One region of the Alishewanella sp. WH16-1 genome, then DNA from elsewhere that is predicted to be linked to it. Evidence: predicted binding sites of a transcription regulator. Region 1 holds the regulator's gene; the other holds the start of a gene.

Region 1 (7,519 bases):
ATTGGCATTTTGAAAGGTGAAGATGACTTAGCCCTTGGCAATATCATCGGCTCTAATGTATTTAATATACTGGCAGTGCTGGGTCTGGGCGCGGTCATTGGCCCGGGCAGTTTAGATTTAAATGCCGGCACCCGCGATAGCTACGTGATGATTGCCGCGACGCTGGCGATGTTAATTATGTCGGTGCGCCTGGGCAGTCAACAACGCATTAATCGCCTGGAAGGCGGCGTGTTACTATGCGGCTTTATCGGTTATCAATATTTATTATTTACCCAATTGGCATAAGAACAACACTATGGTTTTTGAAACGTTTCGTGCTCAAGCTTTACAGGTCTTAAGAATCGAAGCTGAAGCGGTAAGGCAGCTGGAACAGTATCTGAATGCGGATTTCGAACACGCCTGCCAGTTGATCCTGCAAGCCAAAGGCAAGGTGATCGTCAGCGGAATTGGCAAATCCGGGCATATTGCCAACAAAATTGCAGCGACCCTGGCCTCAACCGGTACACCCGCCTTCTTTGTGCACCCCGGTGAAGCCAGCCACGGCGATCTGGGCATGTTATCCGCCAACGACATCGTGATTGCCATTTCCAATTCCGGCGAGACCAGCGAAGTACTGACCATAGTGCCGGTGATCAAGCGTTTGGGTATTCCACTGATTGCCATGACCGGCAAACCTGAGTCGACGCTGGCGAAGCTGGCTGATGTGCATATTTGCGTAGCCGTGACTCAGGAAGCCTGCCCACTGGGATTAGCGCCCACCGCCAGTACAACAGCGACACTGGCGATGGGCGATGCGATAGCGGTGGCAGTGCTGGATGCCCGCGGGTTCTCTGCTGATGATTTTGCACTGTCACACCCTGGCGGTAGTTTGGGGCGTAAGCTACTGCTGAGATTAGAAGATTTGATGCATCAGGGAGACTTGGTGCCTATTGTCACCCGCCGGGCCACTATCAAGGACGCGCTGCTGGAAATCTCTAAAAAAGGCTTGGGGATGACGACCATTGTTAATAACGATGGCAGTCTGGCTGGCATCTTTACCGATGGCGATTTACGCCGCATTTTGGATCAACGGCTGGATATTCATACCACGCTAATTGAGCAAGTGATGACAGTCAACTGCATTACCGCCAAAGCCGATATGCTGGCAGCCGAAGCGCTGAATATTATGCAACAGAAAAAAATCAATGGCTTGGTGATTGTTGACGCCACCCGTAAACCCATCGGCGCGATGAATATGCATGACCTGCTAAAAGCGGGAGTTCTCTGACATGGATTTGTATCAGCAATTATACCAGCCACTTAGCGCTGAGCTTTTTAGCAAAGCCAGTCAAATCCGCTTGTTAATTTGTGATGTCGATGGCGTATTTTCCGATGGCCGGATTTACCTTGGTAATGCCGGTGAGGAACTGAAAGCCTTTCATACCCGGGATGGCTATGGTATCAAAGCCTTACGTCAGGCAGGCGTTGAGGTGGCGGTAATTACCGGCCGCCGCTCGGCCATTGTTGAACAGCGCATGCGGGCACTCACCGTACCCTATATCTATCAGGGGCAGGAGAATAAAACGGCAGCTTTTCAGGAATTATTACAGCTGCTGCAACTAAGCCCGGCGGCCGTTGCCTATATAGGTGATGATCTGGCGGATTGGGAAGTGATGCAACATTGCGGCCTGGCTGTCGCGGTAAGGGATGCTCATCCTTATTTGCAACGTCATGCTGATATGAAAACCAGCTTACCCGGTGGCTTTGGTGCAGTGCGCGAACTCTGTGATTTGTTGCTAATTGCCCAACAACGTTTTCTGCAATTTGACGGTAGCAGTACATGAGAAAATTTTTAGTGTTGGCAGTGAGTTTACTCGTGCTGTTGGCAGCCTACCTTTGGTTTGCTCCGCACCAGGACAATCTCGACCGGCAACCCGATCGTGAATTTATTCCCGATTATATTGCTGAAAACCTGACCTTGCGTATTTATGACAAGGAGGGCTATATTGCCGATCACTTACAGGCGCGCCGGCTCGAACATTTCGAGCAGTTAGGCTTCACCCAGTTTGAACAGCCGCGTTACACCCTGTTTAATGCCGAACATCGTGCTGCCTGGGAAATCAGCAGCAAAGATGGCATCTGGTTTCCACAGGATAAAATTATACTGGAGCAACAGGTATTGTTACGTAATCTGTTACCAGACGGCTTTATCGAACGGGTAGAAACCGCCTCGCTGCAACTATTGTTGCCGGAAAAAACCTTACAAACCCATGAACCAGTGCGTATTGTTGGCCCTGGTTTTTATATGAACGGCGTCGGTATGTTAGCTGATCTGTCAGCACAGCACATCCAGCTACAAAAGCATCTTGAAACGGTATATTTAAATGAAAACTAACCTGTTCGCCGCGCTATTGATACTGTTTAGCGCCAGCACCCTGGCGGCTAAACCTGATCATCAGTTGCCGATTTCGATTAACGCCGACAATACCCAGGCTTCTATTCGCGATAATACGGCGGTTTATGTTGATAATGTCGAAGTCAAGCAAGGCAGTTTGCTCATTAAGGCGGATCGTCTGGAAATTAATGCCAGTGCCGGTAAAGGCCAGGAAATCTTTATTTTCAGCGGCACCCCTGTAACCTATTCACAACTGCTAGACGGCGAACGTCCCGTCACTGCTCAGGCGAATGAAATTCGCTATGACATTGCCAGTCGTACCCTCACCTTAACGACCGACGCCGAGTTAACCCAAAGCGGCTCCTTGGTGCGGGGCGATATTATCCGTTACAACCTGGAGCGCCAGGAACTAACGGCCGGCAGCGAGCAAAACCGCCGCGTCACGACCATTTTTACGCCGGAAACCAAGGAAAATCCATGAAGTTAGTGGTAGCGCATCTGGCGAAAAGTTATAAAGGCCGCCAGGTAGTAAAAGATGTCAGTCTGGAAGTGAATGCCGGCCAGATCGTTGGCTTACTCGGTCCGAATGGCGCAGGTAAAACCACCACCTTTTATATGATTGTCGGCCTAGTCCCGTCCGATAAAGGGCAAATCACCCTCAATGATCAGGACATTACCTTCGCCCCTATTCATCAGCGCGCCAGAGCCGGTATCGGTTATTTACCGCAGGAGAGCTCGATTTTTCGCAAGCTAACGGTCTATGACAACCTGTTAGCGATACTGCAAACCCGCAAAGACCTGAGCAGCCAACAACGTGAAGACATTGCCGACGAACTGCTGGAAGAGTTTCATATTGGCCATATCAAGCACAGCTTAGGGATGGCCTTATCGGGTGGTGAGCGGCGCCGGGTTGAGATTGCCCGCGCCCTGGCCGCCAACCCGGCTTTTATTCTGCTGGATGAGCCCTTTGCCGGTGTTGACCCGATTTCCGTGTTAGATATCAAAAAGATTATCCAGCATCTGTGTCAGCGCGGGATCGGTGTCTTGATCACCGATCATAACGTCAGGGAAACCCTTGATGTCTGCGAAATTGCCTACATTGTCAGTCATGGCGAGTTAATTGCGGCTGGCTCGCCGCAAGACGTGCTGGCGAATCAACAGGTCCGCGATGTATACCTTGGTGAGCAATTCAGGCTATAGTAAGGGCGTCGGACAACAGTCATATATTCAGGAGAGAATCAGACTTACATGAAGCCGTCTTTACAACTGCGCCTAGGCCAACAGCTGACTATGACACCCCAGCTGCAGCAGGCGATCCGTTTACTACAGCTATCAACTATAGAACTACAGCAGGAAGTTCAGGAAGCTCTGGACGCTAACCCTTTGCTGGAAGGCGATGACGACTATAGCACTGAACATTCAGATACGGATCTGAGTCTGGCAAACCTGAACCGCGATACGCCGGCGACAGACAGTGCCAGCGATGATAACGACGACTTCACTGATTATACCGACCATTCAGAGCGCGACAGCAGCGAGGCAATGACCGAACAGAACATTCAGGACGATCTGCCGCTTGATAACAATTGGGATGATTTAGTCAGCGCTGCGCCGGTAACCAGTGGAGCCCTACCCGATGACGATATGGTTTATCAGGGAGAAACCACCGAGACCTTACAAGACTACTTACGCTGGCAAATGGAACTGACCCCCTTTTCTGCAACTGACCGCGCTATCGCCGAAATTATTATTGAAGCGGTGGATGAAACGGGTTTGCTCACTATCAGCTGCGAAGACATTCTCGAGTCTTTGCAGTTGCCCGATGTGGAAGCCGATGAAGTCGAGGCCGTATTAAAGCGGATCCAGCTATTCGACCCGGTTGGTGTCGCCGCACGCTCAGTGCAAGAGTGTTTGTTAGTGCAGTTGCGGCAGTTTGATCCTGCGACGCCCTACTTAAATGATGCAAAACAAATAATCAGCGAATATACCGACTTTTTAGCTAACCGGGACTTTCGTTCTCTGATGCGGGTGACTAAACTCAAAGAAGAAGAACTGAAGGAAGTGATGCGTTTGATCCACAGCTTAAACCCAAGACCGGGTGCGGATGTGATCAGGCAAGAGCAGCAGTACATTATTCCTGATGTTGTAGTGAGTAAAGTCAAAGGTCGCTGGCAGGTAGAATTGAACCCGGACGCTATGCCTAAGGTTAGGATTAATCAGCAATATGCGGCCTTATCCAGAACGGCACGTAACAGTGCGGATAGCCAGTTTATCCGCTCACATCTGCAGGAAGCGAAATGGTTTCTAAAAAGTTTAGAAAGCCGCAACGAAACCCTGTTAAAAGTGGCCAGCTGTATAGTGCAGCAGCAACAGGCTTTTTTTGAACACGGCGAAGAAGCCATGAAGCCAATGGTACTGAATGATGTGGCCGAGATGGTCAGTATGCATGAATCAACGATTTCCAGGGTGACAACCCAAAAGTATATGCATACACCGCGCGGAATTTTTGAACTTAAGTTCTTTTTCTCCAGTCATGTTAGTACAGAGAGTGGTGGTGAATGCTCCTCCACAGCAATTCGCGCTTTTATCAAAAAACTGGTGGCTGCGGAAAATCCCGCTAAGCCATTAAGTGATAGCAGGATGGCAGAAATTTTGTCTGATCAGGGTATTAACGTTGCGCGGCGTACCATCGCCAAGTACCGCGAATCCCTGTTTATCCCGCCATCCAATCAACGAAAGACCCTGCTGTAAGTGTCTTAACAAGAAGGAAGAGTCTATGCAAATCAACCTAACTGGCCGTCACGTAGAAATTACCGACTCTCTGAGAGAATATGTAGACAGTAAATTTGCTAAACTGGAGCGCCATTTTGAAAACATCAATAATGTGCACGTAGTCCTGAATGTCGAAAAGCTAAAACAAATTGCTGAAGCCAAAATCCATCTGAATGGTGGTGAAGTTTTTGCCGTCTCTGAAGACGAAAATATGTACGCCGCCATTGACCAGTTAATTGATAAGCTGGACAGGCAAGTGATCAAACATAAAGAAAAGTTGTCACGACACTAAGATGATTAATTTAAGCGCTATGTTAGCGGAGAACTGCACGAAAAGTGCAGTTCTTTTTAACAGTAAAAAACGAATCCTCGAATATATCGCCGAACTGGCCCACCAGCAAATACCCGAAATGTCTGAATACAGCATTCTGGAAGCGCTGATGACCCGCGAAAAGCTGGGCTCAACCGGTATTGGCGGCGGTATTGCGATCCCGCATGGTAAACTGGAGTGTGTGACTTCGCCCATTCTGGTGTTTGTTGTCAGTCAGGATCCTATCCCCTTCGATGCCATTGATAACCAGGGTGTTGATATTTTCTGCGCTATCCTGATCCCGAAAGATCAGTGTCAGGCACATTTAACCACGCTATCGGGCATTGCCAAACTGCTTAGCCAGAAAGAGCTAACCAAGAAAATCCGGCACGCCGGCTCAGATCAGCAACTGTACCAGTTATTGGTGGAATCCAGTCAGCTGGCAGGTGACAAATGAAATTACTGGTAGTCAGCGGCCGCTCAGGCTCAGGTAAATCCGTCGCATTACGGGTGATGGAAGATCTGGGCTACTACTGCGTAGATAATATTCCGGTGAATTTGCTGCCCACCCTGGCTAATGCGGTAATGGATCAGTATGAGCGGGTTGCAGTTAGCATCGATGTGCGCAATTTACCGACCGAGCCGGAAGAACTGGCAGAAATTCTGTCCTATTTACCGCGTAAACTCGAACTGACTATTCTATACCTGGATGCTGACCACACCACGCTGATTAAGCGTTTTAGTGAAACCCGGCGTCTACACCCACTTTCCCATCAAGCCATGTCGCTGGACGAAGCGATTTCGCGGGAACAGCAATTGCTGGATCCCATCTCCAGCCGCGCCGATCTGTATATTGATACCACCGAACTCAATATTCATCAGTTAGCGGAATTATTACGCGAACGGATCCTCGGCCAGAAAACCGGCCGGCTGGTGATGTTGTTTGAATCCTTTGGTTTTAAATACGGTATTCCGAAAGAGGCCGATTATGTCTTTGATGCCCGTTTCTTACCCAATCCGCATTGGGAACCGGCGCTAAAGCCGCTTACCGGCCTGGATCAACCGGTAAAAGATTATCTGGCTTCAGAACCAATAGTTGGTAAATACATCTGGCAAATTAATAGCTTTATCAGTAGCTGGTTACCACATCTCGAGCGCAACAATCGCAGTTATCTGACCATTGCCATTGGCTGCACCGGTGGCCAGCATCGTTCGGTTTATATCGCAGAATCTCTGGCAGAAAGTTACCGCAGCCAGCGCGAGGACGTGCAAATTCGCCATCGGGAGTTAACACGTCACCATGGCCGCTAAACTCAGCACACAGGTTACTATTATCAATCAACTCGGCCTGCATGCGCGGGCTGCGACTAAGCTGGTGCAGCTCTGTCAGCGCTATCAGGCGAAAGTCGAATTGGTGCAGGATGACGGTAAAACGGCAGACGCCGGCAGTGTGCTGGCGTTGCTGATGCTGGCAAGCAGTAAGGGCAAAACCCTGACGGTCACCACCGAGGGGGAAGACGCAGCAGCAGCCTTAAAGGCGGTAACAGAGCTGATTAACAGCGGCTTTGGCGAGTAGCCGCTGCCACTACTGCGTCATCTACCTTAGGGCAAATTCGACTTCAAATGCGAGCGGCTGCTGTTTTGTTGCTGGCCACGCTTTAATTCCTGCTCACCTGTCGTTTTCGGGATTGCCTTGATTTTGTGATGCAATGCCGTTTTTATCAACATATGAGCGCTAATCGGCGCGGTAATCAGCAGAAAAATCGTGATCAGCAGCTCATGCACACTAATAGTGCCCGGCGAGGTACTAAAATAAAACATCGAACCCAGCAAGATACCGCCCATACCCAGCGTGGTCGCTTTGGTCGGACCGTGCAAACGGGTAAAAAAGTCTGGCATCCGGGTTAAGCCGATAGAGCCAATCAATACAAAGGCGCCGCCTAATAATAAAAAGAAGGCTACGGCCCATTCCATCCAGTTTTGCATACCCTCTCCTTATTCGATGATGTCGCCGCGCAGTAAGAACTTGCAGACAGCAACCGTACTAACGAAACCGAGCATCG
Region 2 (7,519 bases), on a different contig from region 1:
ACCCGTTTACGATTGTTTTCTACCCAATGCCAGAGCCGTAGCTGACTTTCATCGGTAACTGGCTCTACAGTAATATCGCGTTTGTTACGGCCACGCACATCGTCGGCCAGTGTCAGGCGAACTTGCTTGCCGGCCGTATTATCTAACAACTGATAGATATTTTGCGCAGCAGTGAGCTCGACACCGTTAATGGCCAGCAGGTAATCACCGGCCTTGGCACTGGCGCCAGGCGTCGCCAGCGGCGCGCGCAGGAAGGGGCTCCAGCGATCGCCCTGATATACAGTTTGGATTCGGTAGCGATTATTATCAATTGCAAAATCGGCACCCAGTAAGCCTACGCCGGTGCTGGCAGCCTGGTAGATATCGCCGCCACCAATCCGGTTATGGCCAACCTGTAGCTCGGCAATCATCTCGACCAGCACGTCGTTCAGATCTTCACGGCGCTGCACATGCGCCAGCATCGGCTGGTACTTATCGTAAATACCTTGCCAGTTAATACCATGCAGTGCCGGATCGTAGAAGTAATCGCGCTGCATCCGCCAGGCATCATCAAAGATTTGCTGCCATTCCACAGCCGGATCGATAAAGCTACGCACCTGACTCAGATCCAGGGCTTTAGGTTCAGGCTTGGCGACCGCATCAGCCAGTTGCAGCCGGTTCGGTAAACTGACCAGTAACAATTTTTTGCCATCACTGCTCAGCTCGTAGTCATTCAGCCCTTGCTGAACTAACGCTGCTTTGCGCTCTGTAAAATCAAAGCGATACAAGCTGGCGCTATTGCGGTTATCGCTGCCTGGTGGCTCGTTACTGGCACCGCTTTGTGGCAGCTCCAGATAGAACAGGGCACCGTCACTGGCAACTTCCAGTCGTCTATAATTGCGCTCGGCCACTGGCAAGCCAACAATACGATCCTGAATGCCGTTAAAATCCAACTGTACCGGTTTAACCACAGCGGCTTTGTCATCGGTATCGGTTTTGGCGGCAGCTTTTTTCGGGCTTTCTTCGTCGCTGCGAGGCAACAACGGCGACTTGCCGTTAGCGGCAAGCACTGCAGCATAAAGCGCTGAGCGCACCGGCCGTTCCCGGGTAGACAGATCCAAACCTACCTGCGCCGGCCCCGTATTTACAGACGCAGCAAAATACAGATAATCCTGGCTAAACACCGGGCTGGTGGCATGGCTTAAGCCATCGGTTAACTGTTGACTGCGTTGCAGCGTAAAGTCATAGATCTTGATTTGGCTAAAGTAATTTTCGCCCACTGTGGTATAGGCCAGATAGCGGCTATCCGGTGAAAAACTGACGCTAAAATTCTGCCGGCGTAATGACGTATCCAGTTTGGCTTCGCGTTTGCGCTTTAAATCATAAGCATACAAATTCAGGTTGCTGTCCTGATATATCAGCACATTGGCATCCGGTGACCAGCTCAGCAGGTTGTAGTAACCGCTGCTCCCAAGAGCAATAGTGGTTGCCTGGCTGCTGCCATCCTGATTGCTGATCACCAGCTGATGCTGGTTACCCTGATCAGAAATATAGGCCACTTTGCTGCCGTCCGGGCTCCAGTGGGCATCAAATTCCCGCACGCCCGCACTTTGCGTCAGATTACGTGTCGAACCCTCTTTGGCCGGTACGGTAAAGATATCACCGCGGGCACTAACCAGAATTCGCTGGCCGGTGGCAGATAAACGGGCTGAGGTCAGGGTTTTGCTGGCATCTTTCCACTGCGGCCGCCGTTGTTCCGATTGGGTATTAAGTTGCACCACCAATTGCTGACTCTGGCCGCTGGTCAGATCCAGCTGGTATAAATATCCCCCAGCCTCATATACCACCTGATTATCAAAACCGGCTGCCGAGCGGATATCCCAATCACGCAGTGTGGTTAACTGCTCTACCTGCTGGTTGCGATAGCGGAACAGATTAACCGCCTGATTATCACGGTCCGATAAAAAATACACCTCATTATTTAACCAAAACGGATTGAGGTTGTTGGCATTGGGTTGTGGTATTTTTTCCAGCTGTTGTTGTTCCAGATCGAGGATCCAGATCGGTGGCGTACTGCCACCACGATGCAGCCGCCAGCCACTGCTGCCGCTATAGGCCAGATTATTTGGCCGGTAAGCCAGTTTCTTACCATCGGCAGATAACTCACCTTCAAAGGCCACGGCTGGCATCAGTTTTTGTTCATAACCGCCGCTTACTGCGACCTGATATAGCTGATTACTGCGACTATTGGCTACCTCACGGTTTGAAGCAAACAACACCTTGCTGCCATCAGGGCTCCAGCCGTTGACGGTATCGGCACCGGGGTGCCAGGTCAGGCGCTTCGCGGCGCCACCCGTAGCAGGCATCACGTAAACGTCGGTGTTATTATCATAGGCTGCTGAAAAAGCGATCCAGTTACCGTCGGGTGAAAATTTTGGCGCAAACTCAGCTGCCGGATGGCTGGTCAGTTGTCGCGGTGCTGAGCCATCGCGGTTGGCAATCCAAAGATCACCACCGTACACAAACACCAACTGATTGGCGGAGATATCAGGTTGACGTAACAGCCGGCTGCCTTCACTGGCCATAGCGGTACCGCACAGGGCAAGCGTGCAGCACAGCGCCAGATAAGATCGAGCGTGCATAAGCAATTCCTTCGTTTTTGGTTTAGTTGTTATCTTAATCGCTTTATCTTAGCCAGAAATCTCGCTGCTTAACACCTGTTGCCGCTCATCTTCGGTCAGAATGCCGGTTAGCAGCGTTTTGCGGCGTAACCGGCGCATACTTTCGCTATCTTCCAGCAGGGCACGGCGAAACAGCTCCGGTTGGTCGAGCTGGGTCAGCATGCTGTACCAGCGAATATAGCCCCAGTGTTTAATCAGACCACTTTGGTAGCGCAGTTCCAACTTTTCCAATAAAGGTAGGGCCAGGTCTGGTTGAGCCAGCAGTTTTTCGGCGATAAGCTGATGCAGAGCAAGCAGTTGTTGGTCATTGTGCTGTTGCGCCCGGCTGGGCGGGCGACGGGAACGGCGACCGTTTAAAGATCGCATTGGCCGTTGACACAACGTTGGCGACGAGCGGCCCAAAACTGGTAAGCCTTGTTGGCCAGGGTATTAACCAGTGGCAGGCTTAACAGCCAGGGTAAAAAGCGCAGGCCGGCGGTGCGCCAGTAATAGAGCGTAGCGGGTAGGGCGGTGAGATAACGTTCGCCATCCCAGAGGTGAATTTCGGCCATCATCTGGCTACGACTGACGCCGGCAAAACCGGTAAAATCAGGCTTACTGATATCAACCAGTTCGATTTTGCCGCGCAGTTTCGGCCCCAGCCAGTTAATTTCATGCCGGCAAAGCCTGCAGCTGCCATCAAAAAACAGTTTTTTATTCAACGCAGTAGAGTTGTAATTAGTAAGCGACATAAAACCCCAGATGACACAGCACCACCACAGTCGTCAGCTGATTACGCAGACTACGGTAAGGTGCTGTATAGCGCAGATTGACGCCGCTGATTATTTCATAGCAACGTAAACCAGCAAAGAGTGCTGCCAAAATCAGCACGCTATAGGCTGGTAACAGCGCTAATGCCAGAATGGCCAACACCGGAAAACTCACCGCCCACAAAGCACGGCTTGCCGGCTCCGGCGATTGATACAGCACAGGCCAGAGCACGCCGGCCATAAAACCTAAAATCAGACAGCTGTAGAATTGGAATAACAACATCGCCTGTGCCGGCGCCATTAACGGCCAGAGCAGGCTGCAGAGTGGTAATAGTATAAAAGGGAGTAATCCCGCATAACCCAGAGGCGTAATCATCGACATTAAATATAAATCCTGTGATGTCGCTTTTACGCCCCGGATAGCGGCAGGGATCAGACCATACGCTGCTTATTAATCACGGTTTTACCAATCGGGGCCACCGCCAAACCGGCCAGTTTCAGATGCTGTAAACCAAACGGGATACCAATAATAGTGACAAAGCAGACAATGGCATGAAATAAGTGCCCGATCGCCAGCCAGATCCCGAAAAATACAAACCAGATAATATTACCCAGGGTGCCAAAGGCACCGGTGCCAATGTCGTCGACTTTATTCAGATAACGCCGGTTGATCACATCCTGACCAAAGGGCCAGAACGCCAGTTCACCCATCACAAAGCAAGCGCGGCCAAAGGGGATGCCGATAATACTGATAAAACAAAGCAGACCAATTAGCCACCAGGCCAACCCCATCACAAAGCCACCCAAAATAAACCAGAAGAAGTTAAAAATTAATCGTAACACGCTCATTTGTTTTTCCTTTTTGCTGTTGCGAAAGTCACTATGGAATTTGCTGTTATGCTGATGCCAATTCTATGCCATATTTTAAATGTTTGTTATTTAACAGAAATAAATTTTATGTCGGCGAAGCATTAGTCAGGTTCACCATAATATAGTCATTTTTCGATCCCAGTGTTGCGGTTTACTACGGCTGATCTATAATAATTTACTGTACCAACTGGTCGGTTTTTTGCTGTGGCTACAGTGGCCTCAAACCGGCCTCGGCACGGGAGCTTATCCTTGAATAAAAAATCTCAACTTACTAACAGTCAAATCATTCAGGCCGCACTCAGTGTTGCCGCTGAAAAAGGCGCCGGTAAAGTGACGCTGGATGCGGTTGCCAAAGCCGCTGGTGTCAGTAAAGGTGGTTTGATTTATCACTTCCCCAGTAAAGAGGCGTTAATTAGTGCCATGGTGCAACAGTTGATAGAGGAAGCTGAGTGCCAGCGTAGCTTGCAGGAGCGCACAGAAAGCTCGGCGTTGGCGGCGGTATTACAAACCCGCGCTCACTTTACCCGGCAGATTGCCGGCAATACCGCGATGGCGATTCTGGCCGCGGCCGCAGAGCAGCCCGCCTTGTTACAGCCGGTGCAGCAACACAATAAGGATGTGCTGCAGCAAATTCAGGCTGAACATGGCAATGCGCTGCAGGCAACCTTACTGTTACTGGCCAGTGAAGCACTGATTTATCACGATTTACTTAATTTATCCCCTTTTACCGCGGCAGAGCGCAGCGCGCTGGAACAACAATTAGTGCAACAGGCACGGGAGCTACAAGTATGAAGATGGCATTTAAATCACCCTGCTGGGTTTTGAGTATCGTTATTGGTTTAACTGCCTGCTCAGACGCGACGCCGCCTGCCACTGTGATAGTACCGACAGTAAAGCTCTATACCATTAATGGCGAAGAGCAAGCCAATAGCCGGCATTTTGTCGGGCGTATTGATGCGGTCAGTACAGTGGATCTGGCGTTTCAGGTCGGTGGCCGGGTAACCGAATTACCGGTGCAGCAAGGACAAGTCGTGCCTGCCGGAGAATTACTGGCCGCATTGGACCCGGCAGACTATCAATTGGCCGTCGAGCAGGCTGAAGTGCAGTTGGCGCAGGCCAGTCGTGATCTGGAGCGTGGCAAACCCTTGCGTGAGCAAGGTATTTTAACGCCATCAGCCTTTGATCAGTTGCAGACCAACTACGAAATTGCCCGGGTGGCGCTGGAAAATGCCCGCCGTAATCTGGACTACACTCAACTTAAAGCGCCCTTTGATGCGCTGGTTACCCGCAGGCTGGTCGAGCGTTTTGCCACTGTTGCTGCCGGTACGCCATTGTTACGAGTGCAAAATATTACCGAATTGCGTGTACATATTAACGTGCCGGAACAGATTATGCGCCAGGTCAGGGATACCAGTGACTATCTGGTTTCAGTGCGGTTATCAGAAGCCGCCAGCGAACGCTATCCTCTGGCTTACCGTGAACATGCCACTGAAGTTGATCCCTTAACTCAGACTTATCAGGTCTCGTTTGCGATGCCACGTTTGCCGGATGTTAATTTATTGCCTGGTATGACGGTGAATGTGGTGACCGAAAAAGTTGCCACTAACAGCACCGTCCTTATTCCGGTCTCGGCACTGGATACCGCGACACCGGAACAATTTTATGTCTGGCGCTATCAGCCCGAAACCCAAACTGTGCAGCGCATTGCCGTACAGGTTGGCACGGTGCGTGAGCAACAGATTGAAGTGCTCAGTGGCTTGAATCGTGGCGAGCAGGTGGTTTCTGCCGGGATTTATCAGTTACAGCCCGGGCAGCAGGTGCAGCCCTTTGTGGCCTACTAAGGAGCCTTCTGATGCGGATTGCCAGTTATGCAATTGAAAAGCAGGTTAATACCTGGCTGTTTATTATGCTGTGCTTTTTGGGCGGACTTTGGGCATTGGTCAGTATTGGCCGCTTAGAAGATCCGGCCTTTACGCTGAAAGAGGCGATTATTGTCACCCATTATCCGGGCGCGACTGCGTTGGAAGTGGAAGAGGAAGTGACGGAATTGCTGGAATCCGGTATTCAGCAATTATCACAATTAAAGCGTATTACCTCCAAGTCGATGCCGGGTAAATCGGAAATCCGGGTGCAAATTCAGGATAAGTATGACGGCAGTCAGATGCCACAGATTTGGGATGAGCTCAGGCGTAAGGTTAATGATGCCAGTATTCGCTTACCTTCAGGCGTGATGAAACCGATCGTTAATGACGATTTCGGTGATGTATTTGGTATTTTTTATGCCGTGACAACTGACGGTTTTTCCGATCGCGAAGTGCGCGAGCTGGCTACTTTTTTACGCCGTGAGATGCTGACGGTGCCTGGGGTGGCAAAAGTCCAGACCGCCGGCGAACCGGAAGAGCAAATCAGCGTAGAAATCTCACATGAGCGTTTGCTTGGGATTGGCCTGCCATTGCAATTGGTGGTCAACACCCTGCAAACCGAAAATGCAGTAGCACAAGCCGGCTCGGTGCAGGTGGGGGACAAAAGGGTTCGCCTGAACAGCAAACCAGGTCTGGATTCAATTGAGGCAATTGAAAATTTACGGATTGGCAAACCGGGCTCAACCGAGCAACTAAGCATTTTTGATGTTGCAACAGTGCGCCGGGATGAAGTTGAAGTGCCGTCGCAACTCATCCGCTTTAATGGCAAACCGGCCTTTACGTTGGCGATTTCCGGCCTGACTGATGCCAATATTGTCGATGTAGGTAAAGCGGTTGACCGGCATCTGGCGAAACTGGCAGAGCGTATCCCGCTTGGCGTAACCCTACATCCGATCTATCAGCAACATGTCGTGGTGGATAACGCCATTAACGACTTTATTGTTAACCTGATCTTGTCCGTGGTCATTGTTATTGCGGTGCTGTGTCTGACCATGGGTTGGCGGGTTGGTTTAGTCGTTGGCGGTACTTTGTTACTTACCGTCTTGGGTACCGTATTCTTTATGAAGCTGGCGAATATCGAAATGGAGCGGATTTCGCTCGGTGCCCTGATTATCGCCATGGGAATGTTAGTTGATAACGCCATCGTTGTGGCGGAAACCATGTTGATTAATATGCAGCGTGGCCAGAGTTCACGGCAGGCGGCGGATGAAGCGGCCAGTCGAACCCAGATCCCGCTGTTAGGCGCGACCGTGATTGGCATTATGGCCTTTGCTGGTATTGGCCTGTCGCCGGATAGTACCGGTGAGTTCTTGTTTTC

What was found. Region 1 encodes sigma-54, which starts transcription at its own class of promoters, with help from an activator protein. Its sites were predicted from a motif close to GTTGGCACGNNNNTNGNNT; they were not measured.
Region 2: the regulator sigma-54 is predicted to act here: its motif matches at 4,313-4,331, upstream of AAY72_RS05035 (YccF domain-containing protein).

What each region holds. Positions count from the first base shown of each region.
Region 1 is NZ_LCWL01000077.1:55,666-63,184, reverse strand. It holds gene AAY72_RS07120 (calcium/sodium antiporter) at 1-285, shown strand, start outside; gene AAY72_RS07115 (KpsF/GutQ family sugar-phosphate isomerase) at 296-1,267, shown strand; gene kdsC (3-deoxy-manno-octulosonate-8-phosphatase KdsC) at 1,269-1,823, shown strand; gene lptC (LPS export ABC transporter periplasmic protein LptC) at 1,820-2,374, shown strand; gene lptA (lipopolysaccharide transport periplasmic protein LptA) at 2,364-2,855, shown strand; gene lptB (LPS export ABC transporter ATP-binding protein) at 2,852-3,574, shown strand; gene AAY72_RS07090 (RNA polymerase factor sigma-54) at 3,623-5,125, shown strand; gene hpf (ribosome hibernation promoting factor) at 5,151-5,438, shown strand; gene ptsN (PTS IIA-like nitrogen regulatory protein PtsN) at 5,440-5,913, shown strand; gene rapZ (RNase adapter RapZ) at 5,910-6,767, shown strand; gene AAY72_RS07070 (HPr family phosphocarrier protein) at 6,757-7,032, shown strand; gene AAY72_RS07065 (Na+/H+ antiporter subunit G) at 7,059-7,442, opposite strand; gene AAY72_RS07060 (K+/H+ antiporter subunit F) at 7,452-7,519, opposite strand, start outside.
Region 2 is NZ_LCWL01000048.1:8,385-15,903, forward strand. It holds gene AAY72_RS05015 (S41 family peptidase) at 1-2,621, opposite strand, end outside; gene AAY72_RS05020 (hypothetical protein) at 2,670-3,026, opposite strand; gene AAY72_RS05025 (thiol-disulfide oxidoreductase DCC family protein) at 3,014-3,391, opposite strand; gene AAY72_RS05030 (DUF3429 domain-containing protein) at 3,378-3,791, opposite strand; gene AAY72_RS05035 (YccF domain-containing protein) at 3,842-4,258, opposite strand; gene AAY72_RS05040 (TetR/AcrR family transcriptional regulator) at 4,529-5,071, shown strand; gene AAY72_RS05045 (efflux RND transporter periplasmic adaptor subunit) at 5,068-6,120, shown strand; gene AAY72_RS05050 (efflux RND transporter permease subunit) at 6,132-7,519, shown strand, end outside.